DNA from 2 places in the Rhizobium sp. 768_B6_N1_8 genome. Region 2 is predicted to be linked to the other one. Evidence: predicted binding sites of a transcription regulator. Region 2 holds the regulator's gene; the other holds the start of a gene.

Region 1 (4,203 bases), 4.2 Mb from region 2:
TCCGACAGCTTCGTATCGAGCGTGTCGTGGAACAGGCGGAAGATCGAAGCGGCGATAACAGGATATTTGTCGAGGGTGGTTGCGATATAATCCTGCGAATAGGCGATGCCGGCCTGGCGCAGATAGCGCGCATAGGCGCGCAGCACACTAACCTCGCGGGCCGAGAGACCGGCCGACAGGATCAGCCGGTTGAAGCTGTCATTGTCGATCGTGTCACTGAAGGCTGCGACGAAGGCTTCTTCGAGCGGTGCGCCAAAACGTGCGAGGTCAATGTCCGCACCGCTGCGAGCCTCGAGTTCCATGTCGTGCAGCACGACAATGTTGATGGCGCTGTCGGCGGCCGGAACTTCGATATCGAAGGTCCGTTCGCTCAGGACGTTGAAGCCGAGGTTTTCGAGTAGAGGCACGCGGCGCGACAGCGGCAGCTGTTCGCCGCTATGGAAGATCTTCAGCGACAGGATGCGGCCGCGTTCATCGTCCTGGCGATAGTAGAATTCGATGCGGATCGGCTCGCCGGCGGCGCATGCGGCGATGTCGGGCAGATCGCCGACCGCTTCATCCGGCGTGAAGGCTTCCTGGAAGGCGTTGCTGACGCCGAGCTTCGGCGCCTTGGGACCGGCGAGCATCTCGAAGCGGCTGTCCCAGCGCGCGGTGATCTGGCGGATCGTCTCCTCGAGCTTGGCCTGATGGATGCGTGGCGTCTTACCGCCCGAGCGGCCGATGATGAAGTGAACGCGAGCCACTCCACCTTCCGGGAAGGCCGGATAATAGGCGGAAACACGGCCGTCATAGACGGTTTTCAGATAGGCGCCGATGCGTTCGCGCACGATCGAGTCATATTCCTCGCGCGGCACGAAGATGATGACCGAGACGAAACGGTCGAAATGGTCGATGCGCGGCAGCACCCGCACGCGCGGGCGATCGGCGAGGTCATTGATCTGCTCTGCAAAGGTCGCGAGCAGCGGCGTATCGATCTGGAAGAGGTCGTCGCGCGGATAGGATTCCAGCGTATTGTCGAGCATACGGCCGGAGTGGCTCATCGGGTCGAAGCCGAAATGCTCCTTCACCTTCTCGATTTTGGACCGCAGTAGCGGGATTTCGGTGGCCGAGGACGTATAGGCTGTCGAGGTGAACAGGCCAACGATGCGGAGTTCCCCCGTTACGTTGCCCTGTGCGTCGAAGCGCTTGACGCCGACATAATCCATGTAGGCGCGGCGATGGACAATGGATTTCACGTTGGCTTTGGTGACGATCAGGAAATCGGGACCATCGAGGAAGGCGAGAATTTCCGGCGTCGTCGTCACGGCGTCCTTACCGGTGCGCAGAACAAGAACCTCGGGATTGGAGAGAATGCCGAGGCCTGTTCCCTTGTCGCGTTCGACCTTGGAATCGGGACCCTTGCCGGAATAGACGTAGTCGCGCATGCCGAGGAAGGTGAAGTTCTCGTCACGCAGCCAGGTCAGGAAGGCGATCGCCTCGTCACGGTCGGCTTTCTTGCGGCTGGCGTTGTAATTCGAAAGCTCTGAAATCACTTCATCGACGCGGGCAAGCATCGGCTTCCAGTCGGAAACGGCAAGCTCTACCTGCTCGAGTACTGCCTTGATCCGCTTGATCAGGTCGGCGGCCTGGGAGGGGCTCAGAGGCGAAATGTGAAGCTGGATGTGGCTCACCCGCTTTGCCGGGTCGCTCGGCACATCGGCGGAATAGAGTTCCGGAGCCTTGCCGTCTTCCAGGATCAGGATCGGATGAACTGCCATGTAGATGTCGCGGTAGGTGCTGGTCACCTCACCCATGACGGATTCGTAGAGGAAGGGCTTATTGTGATCCGTCACCGAAAGAATGGAGATTGCAACGCCATCGGGCGTGACATCGGCGACCGTGTCGATGCTGACGCGCGGCACCTTGCCGTTCCAGGCGCCGAGCTCGGCTGCCGAGTGTACGGAGGAAAGCGCAAGCATTTCCGGCGTGTAGAGTTCGAGGTCGTCGCCGCTGGCACGGCCGAAGAGAATTTCGGGATCGAGATGGGGTTCGCCGGTCGCGGCCGCGATTTTGCGCGCGCTCTCGATCTGCTTTTCCCGTTTTGGATTGTTTCTGGTGGCCATGGATCATCCCCCCGATTGTTTTGATGTGGGCAAGGTAGCAGAAGGTTCTTCGAAAGAATCCTTAAAAGAGCGCTTCGAAAAGTAGTTTTCGTGCTTTTTTGGCTATGCTGGCGAGAGATTTCGAAAGCTTTTAGGTCGTTTTATGCCTATCGACGGCGAAATGACTTTATCCGGCTTTTTCGTCCCGCCGCACATTTCCACGCTCCCGTGAAGAATGGTTGACAGCGCCTCGTCAAAAAGATCATCAACGGCGGTCGAAATTCGGATTCGGATGCCATGTCGGAAAACGCAGCGGGCGCAGTCATCGTCATCTCCAGCCATGTCGTGCGGGGGTCGGTTGGAAACCGTGCTGCGGTCTTTGCGCTGGAAACGCTCGGCCATCAGGTCTGGGCGCTGCCGACGATCGTGCTGCCCTGGCATCCCGGTCATGGCCGCTCGACACGGCTGACCTTCGCCGATGCCGATTTCGAGGCGGCGATTGACGATCTCATCCGCGCGCCATGGATCGGCGAGGTCAAGGCCGTCTTGTCGGGCTACTTCGGCAACGCCGCCCAGGCCCGCTCCGTCGCGAAACTCGTTGCATCCTTGCGCGAGAAGAATCCGGAGCTGCTCTATGTCTGCGATCCGGTCATGGGTGATCTCGGCGGCCTCTACGTCCCGGAAGCGACAGCCGAGGCGATCCGTGACCATCTGATACCGCTTGCCTCGCTCGCAACGCCGAACCGGTACGAACTTGCCTGGCTTTCAGGGGCGGCACTCGATGACAACAACGCGGTCATGGAGGCCGCTCTTTCGCTCGGCCCCTCACGCATGCTGGTCACATCGGCGGTGCCGATGATGGCGGGGGGCACCGGCAATCTCTATCTCTCCGGAAGGCATGCCCTGCTTGCCGAACACCGTGTCGTTGAAAACCCACCAAATGGGCTCGGCGACCTGCTTGCCGCCCTTTTTCTCTCTCGCCTGCTTTCGGGAATGGAGGATGAAAAGGCGCTGCAGCTGGCGACCGCCAGCGTGTTCGAAGTGTTGGCGCGCGCTGTCAAGCGCGGCAGCAACGAGCTGATGCTGGCAAGCGATGCCTCCAGTCTTTCGACGCCCATGGCAATGGTGCAGATGCGTCACCTGGTCCATCCTGCCCAGCGGCGGAAAAAATAGGTCTCAGGCTTTTGCAGCGCAGCAGTTGATCTTGGCTCACGCGCGCGCTAATCCAGAGACATGATGAGCTTCCCCAACTCCCTGCTGGACGGTTATCGCAACTTCATGAGCGGGCGATATGCCGATGCCCGCGACCGGTATCGGCAGCTTGCAGAAAACGGGCAGAACCCGACGACGCTCGTTATTGCCTGTTGCGACTCGCGCGCTGCTCCCGAGCTGATCTTCGACGCAGGGCCGGGCGAACTCTTCGTCATCCGCAACGTCGCCAACATGGTGCCGCCCTATGAACCGGATGGCCATTTCCATTCCACGTCGGCAGCGCTCGAATTCGCCGTGCAGGCGCTGAAGGTCAAGAATATCGTTGTCATGGGCCATGGCCGCTGCGGCGGTATCCGCGCAGCCCTCGATCCCGATGCCGAGCCTTTGTCATCCGGTGATTTCATCGGCCGCTGGATGTCGCTCGTTCGCCCTGCCGCCGAACAGATTGGCAGCAACAACGTCATGACGCCGGCCGAACGGCAGACTGCGCTGGAGCGGGTCTCCATCCGCAATTCGATCAACAATCTCAGATCTTTCCCTGATATCAAGGCGCTTGAAGAAGAGGGCAAGCTGGAGCTTCACGGCGCCTGGTTCGACATTTCGACCGGCGAGCTCTGGGTGATGGATTCTGAGACACTCGATTTTATCCGTCCCGAAATCTAGGGATAGACCGCTTTAGCAGTTTTTTAAGATATTCCACTAAGCTGCGCTTGCAGGCGGTATATGCGCGTGGATCAGTTATGAATTTCGAAGTGCTGAAATTCAAGAATATCAGAAGGGCAGTACTAGCCGCCATTCTGCTGCCCTTCGTCTTCATGATTGTCGAAGGAGTGGTGTTGATCCGCTCCTCGCTCATGCAGTACCGCGCGCTCGAAAATGACCATCTCTTTGCCGATGTTCTTGCTCGTGG
Region 2 (4,203 bases):
CACCGGCTCAGTCTTCCCGGCCGCGCCAAGGCCGGCGGCACGGCAACCGCTGCGCGCGCAACGAAGCGCAATACGTCGGCTCCGCGCGCCCCGAACTATGCGTCTCGCATCACCACCCGCACCGTTACCCGCCAGCAGGGCGCAACGATGCTGAAGGAAGAGATCGAGATCGAAACGGTCGAGGAAATGGAATACGTGCCGGCCAAGAATGTGGTCGTGCCGATTTCACGCCGCCTTGGCCTGACGGAACTGACGGAGCGCACCTGCAAGTGGCCGGTCGGCGATCCGCTGAAGGACGACTTCTACTTCTGCGGCTGCGACTCCCCGGATTCCTCGCCCTATTGCAACTATCACCAGCGCCTCGCCTACCAGCCGGTCAGCGAACGCCGCAAGGCTGTCCGGGTCGCCTGACCCGCGATCTTCCAACAGACGCAACGTACCATCACCCCTCCTCGCCTATGCGCGGAGGGGTGATTTTTTTAGCCGGCACAGGAGGACTGGAAAACCGCTCCTGACCACGACTATCTGCCGGAGGCCGATCTCTGCCGGTCGTTCACCATGCCTGACAATGCGAAGTTACGTGGCCAACACCACCGATGTGTTTCAGCCCCAGGCTGGCATGGAACGGTGGTCATGGCGCTGTAACGCGATTTTCTGATGCAGATGCGGTATTCTCGTGGAGTAGCACGGCGCAAACAGTCGGTCAGGGGTGCCAATGGAGATCGATCCAAAGCGGATGACAATGGGGTTCGTCGGGACGGGCACGATTACCGAGGCCGTCGTCACCGGATTGGGCAAGACAGCGTTTCGCGACACACCGATCGTGCTGTCACCGCGCAGCGCAAGCGTCGCCGCCCGCCTTGCGGCGGCAAACCGGAATGTGTCGATCGCTTTGGGGAACCAGGATGTTCTCGACCGATCCGATCTCGTATTTGTGGCGGTGAGGCCGCAAATTGCCGAGGAGGTCATCCGCTCGCTCCGATTTCGGCCGGGCCACCATGTCATCAGCTTCGTCGCGGCCACGCCAATGGATCAACTGCTGGCGTGGATCGATCAGCCAGTTCGCCTGAGCCTGGCAATTCCACTTCCGTTCATCGCAGATCTTCAGGGCGCGACTGCGATCTACCCGCCCGACGAGGTTTCCCACGCCCTCTTTTCGGCGCTCGGAACGGCGATCCAGGTTGAAAACAGACCTGAGTTCGAACTTCTCGCGGTGGCGAGCTGCCTGATGGCCACCTATTTCGGCATCCTGGACGCGACGTCGACCTGGCTGCAGAGCCAAGGGCTTTCGAGAACGGCTGGCGACGCCTACCTCCGTCAATTGTTTTCCGGCCTCGCCCATGCTGCCCGTTCGAAACCTGTCGCGAGTTTTGATGAACTCATCGGCGAGCATTCGACCAAGGGCGGATTGAATGAACAGGTGCTCGAAGACTTTCGCGATTTCGGTGGCGCTGTGGCTCTGCAAAAGGCTCTTGATCGAGTTCTTGCACGCATTCGTCTGTAGAAAGCAAACCCTCTTGAAGTTCGCTTTCGGCGCCTAGTGTCGGCTTCCAGAAGAAGCTGTGCTTCGCCGAGACAGGTCGCTTCAAGCTCGACGGACAGGGCGGGCCTACCCATCGCTGTTTCTTCAGAAGGACACCAGATAAGCAAACGGGCCGCCCGGCAAGCGAGCGACCCGTCTGGACCTCCGATCACTCGGATCAGGCTTCCATGGAATATCCCGCGCCGCGGACGGTGCGGATGACATCCTGCATGTTGGAGAAGTTCAGCGCCTTACGCAGGCGCCCGACATGGACGTCGACGGTACGTTCGTCCACGTAGATATCGTGGCCCCAGACGCCATCCAGAAGCTGCGAGCGGGAGAAGACCCTGCCCGGCGACGACATCAGGAATTCGAGCAGGCGGAATTCGGTCGGGCCGAGGCGCACTTCGCGGCTCTTGCGATGAACGCGATGGGTTTCGCGATCGAGCTCGATATCACCACACTTCAGAACGGTGGAGAGAACCTCCGGACGGGCGCGTCGCAGCATCGCCTTGACGCGGGCAACGAGTTCCGGCGTGGAGAAGGGCTTGACGACATAGTCGTCCGCGCCGGTCGAGAGACCGCGAACGCGTTCGCTCTCTTCGCCGCGTGCCGTCAGCATGATGATCGGCAGGCGCTCGGTCTCCGGCCGCATGCGCAGCCGGCGGCAGAGTTCGATGCCGGAAACGCCCGGCAGCATCCAGTCAAGGATGAGCAGGTCCGGCGTGCGCTCCTGAAGCCGGATTTCGGCCTCGTCGCCACGGAGGATCGTATCCACCTCGAAACCTTCAGCCTCGAGGTTGTAGCGGAGAAGCACACTCAGCGCCTCTTCATCTTCAACAACTGCAACTCTTGGGATCATGCGTGTCAGTCTCCTAATGCATGATCCTTAAACCGGGGGTGATTTAAGCAACGGACCATGCAGAAACTTGGAATTGGCTGCGACCTTTGCGCGCCCCAGCGCAGGGCGCGCACGCAATTGGCAGGTCCGGATTACTCCGTCACCGCACCGACGGTATTGGAGCTGTCGTCCTTCGGACGCTCACCCTCCGGCTGGGCGCCGGTTGCCATGTAATAGATCGTCTCAGCGATGTTGGTCGCATGGTCGCCGATGCGCTCGATGTTCTTGGCGCAGAAGAGAAGATGCGTGCAGCTCGTGATGTTGCGCGGATCTTCCATCATGTAGGTGAGGAGTTCGCGGAACAGCGAGGTGTACATCGCGTCGATCTCGTCGTCGCGCTCGCGGATGGACTTGGCCTTGTCCGCAGAACGCGTCGTATAGACGTCGAGCACTTCCTTGAGCTGGACGAGCGCCAGTTCGGAGAGATGCTCGAGACCGCGGGCGAGCTTGCGCGGAACGCCGGTGCTCTGGACGGCGATGACGCGCTTTGCGGTGTTCTTGCCGAGGTCGCCGACACGCTCGAGGTCGGCGGCGATGCGGATCGAACCCATGATCTCGCGAAGGTCGGAGGCCATCGGCTGGCGACGGGCGATCGTGACGATCGCCTTGTCGTTGATTTCGCGTTCCGCGTGATCAAGGATCACGTCGTCGGAAATGACCTTCTGGGCGAGCGCAGTGTCGCCGTTGACCAGCGCACGGACGGCCTCGCCGACCATCTGTTCGGCAAGACCACCCATCTCGGAAATGCGCCGGGACAGGAATTTCAGATCGTCATCGTAAGCGGAAAAAATATGTGTCGATGCCATGGGGCTTTGTCCTCGAAAATCGGGAAGGCTTCACATCGCCAAAATCAGCCGAACCGGCCCATGATATAGTCCTGGGTGCGCGGATCGTCGGGATTGGTGAACATCTTGTCGGTGTCGTTTTCCTCGACCAGGTTGCCGAGGTGGAACATGGCCGTACGCTGTGATACGCGCGCGGCCTGCTGCATGGAATGCGTCACGATGACGATGGTGTAGTTTTCACGCAGCTCATGGATCAGCTCTTCGACCTTGGCAGTCGCGATCGGGTCGAGCGCCGAGCAGGGCTCGTCCATCAGGATGACTTCCGGGCTGACGGCAACGGCGCGTGCGATGCACAGACGCTGCTGCTGACCGCCGGAAAGGCCGGTGCCGGATTCATGCACGCGATCCTTGACCTCATTCCAGAGGCCGGCGCGCTGCAGGCTCGTCTCGACGATCTGGTCCAGGTCGGCCTTGGATTTGGCGAGGCCGTGGATGCGCGGTCCGTAGGAGACGTTTTCATAGATTGTTTTCGGGAACGGATTCGGCTTCTGGAACACCATGCCGACACGGGCGCGGAGTTCGACGACGTCGATGTCAGGATCGTAGATATCGTCGCTGTCGAGCGTGATCTTGCCGGTGACGCGGCAGCCATCGATCGTGTCGTTCATGCGGTTCAGCGACCGCAGGAAGGTGGACTTGCCGCAGCCCGACGGGCCGATCAGGGCGGTCACGGTGTTTTCGCGGACGTTCAGATTGACATCGAAAAGCGCGCGCTTCTCGCCGTAATAAACGGAGACATCCTGTCCGATCATCTTATACGGGACGTTGCTCATTTTCTGGTCCAGCGCCTTCTCAACTGCAGCTTCCGTCAACATGTTCATGATCTCTACTCCGTTTACCAGCGGCGCTCAAAGCGACGACGCAAGAGGATAGCTCCCATGTTCATGACGATCAGGAACAGGAGCAGGACGATAATGGCACCCGAGGTTCTTTCC

Evidence for each region. The regulator PhoB, encoded in region 2, activates phosphate uptake and scavenging genes when phosphate is short. The targets are predictions, from matches to a motif close to TGTCATNNANCTGTCAT.
Region 1: a site for PhoB is predicted at 2,310-2,326, ahead of AB8B33_RS22225 (NAD-glutamate dehydrogenase). Genes of this name have one in related genera too.

Annotation. Positions count from the first base shown of each region.
Region 1 covers NZ_JBPWPV010000001.1:4,375,116-4,379,318, reverse strand. Annotated here, with positions in the region: gene AB8B33_RS22225 (NAD-glutamate dehydrogenase) at 1-2,102, opposite strand, end outside; gene pdxY (pyridoxal kinase PdxY) at 2,379-3,254, shown strand; gene AB8B33_RS22215 (carbonic anhydrase) at 3,315-3,956, shown strand; gene AB8B33_RS22210 (GGDEF domain-containing protein) at 4,049-4,203, shown strand, end outside.
Region 2 covers NZ_JBPWPV010000001.1:155,308-159,510, reverse strand. Annotated here, with positions in the region: gene AB8B33_RS00780 (GcrA family cell cycle regulator) at 1-411, shown strand, start outside; gene AB8B33_RS00775 (pyrroline-5-carboxylate reductase) at 716-1,504, shown strand; gene phoB (phosphate regulon transcriptional regulator PhoB) at 1,701-2,384, opposite strand; gene phoU (phosphate signaling complex protein PhoU) at 2,516-3,229, opposite strand; gene pstB (phosphate ABC transporter ATP-binding protein PstB) at 3,274-4,089, opposite strand; gene pstA (phosphate ABC transporter permease PstA) at 4,104-4,203, opposite strand, start outside.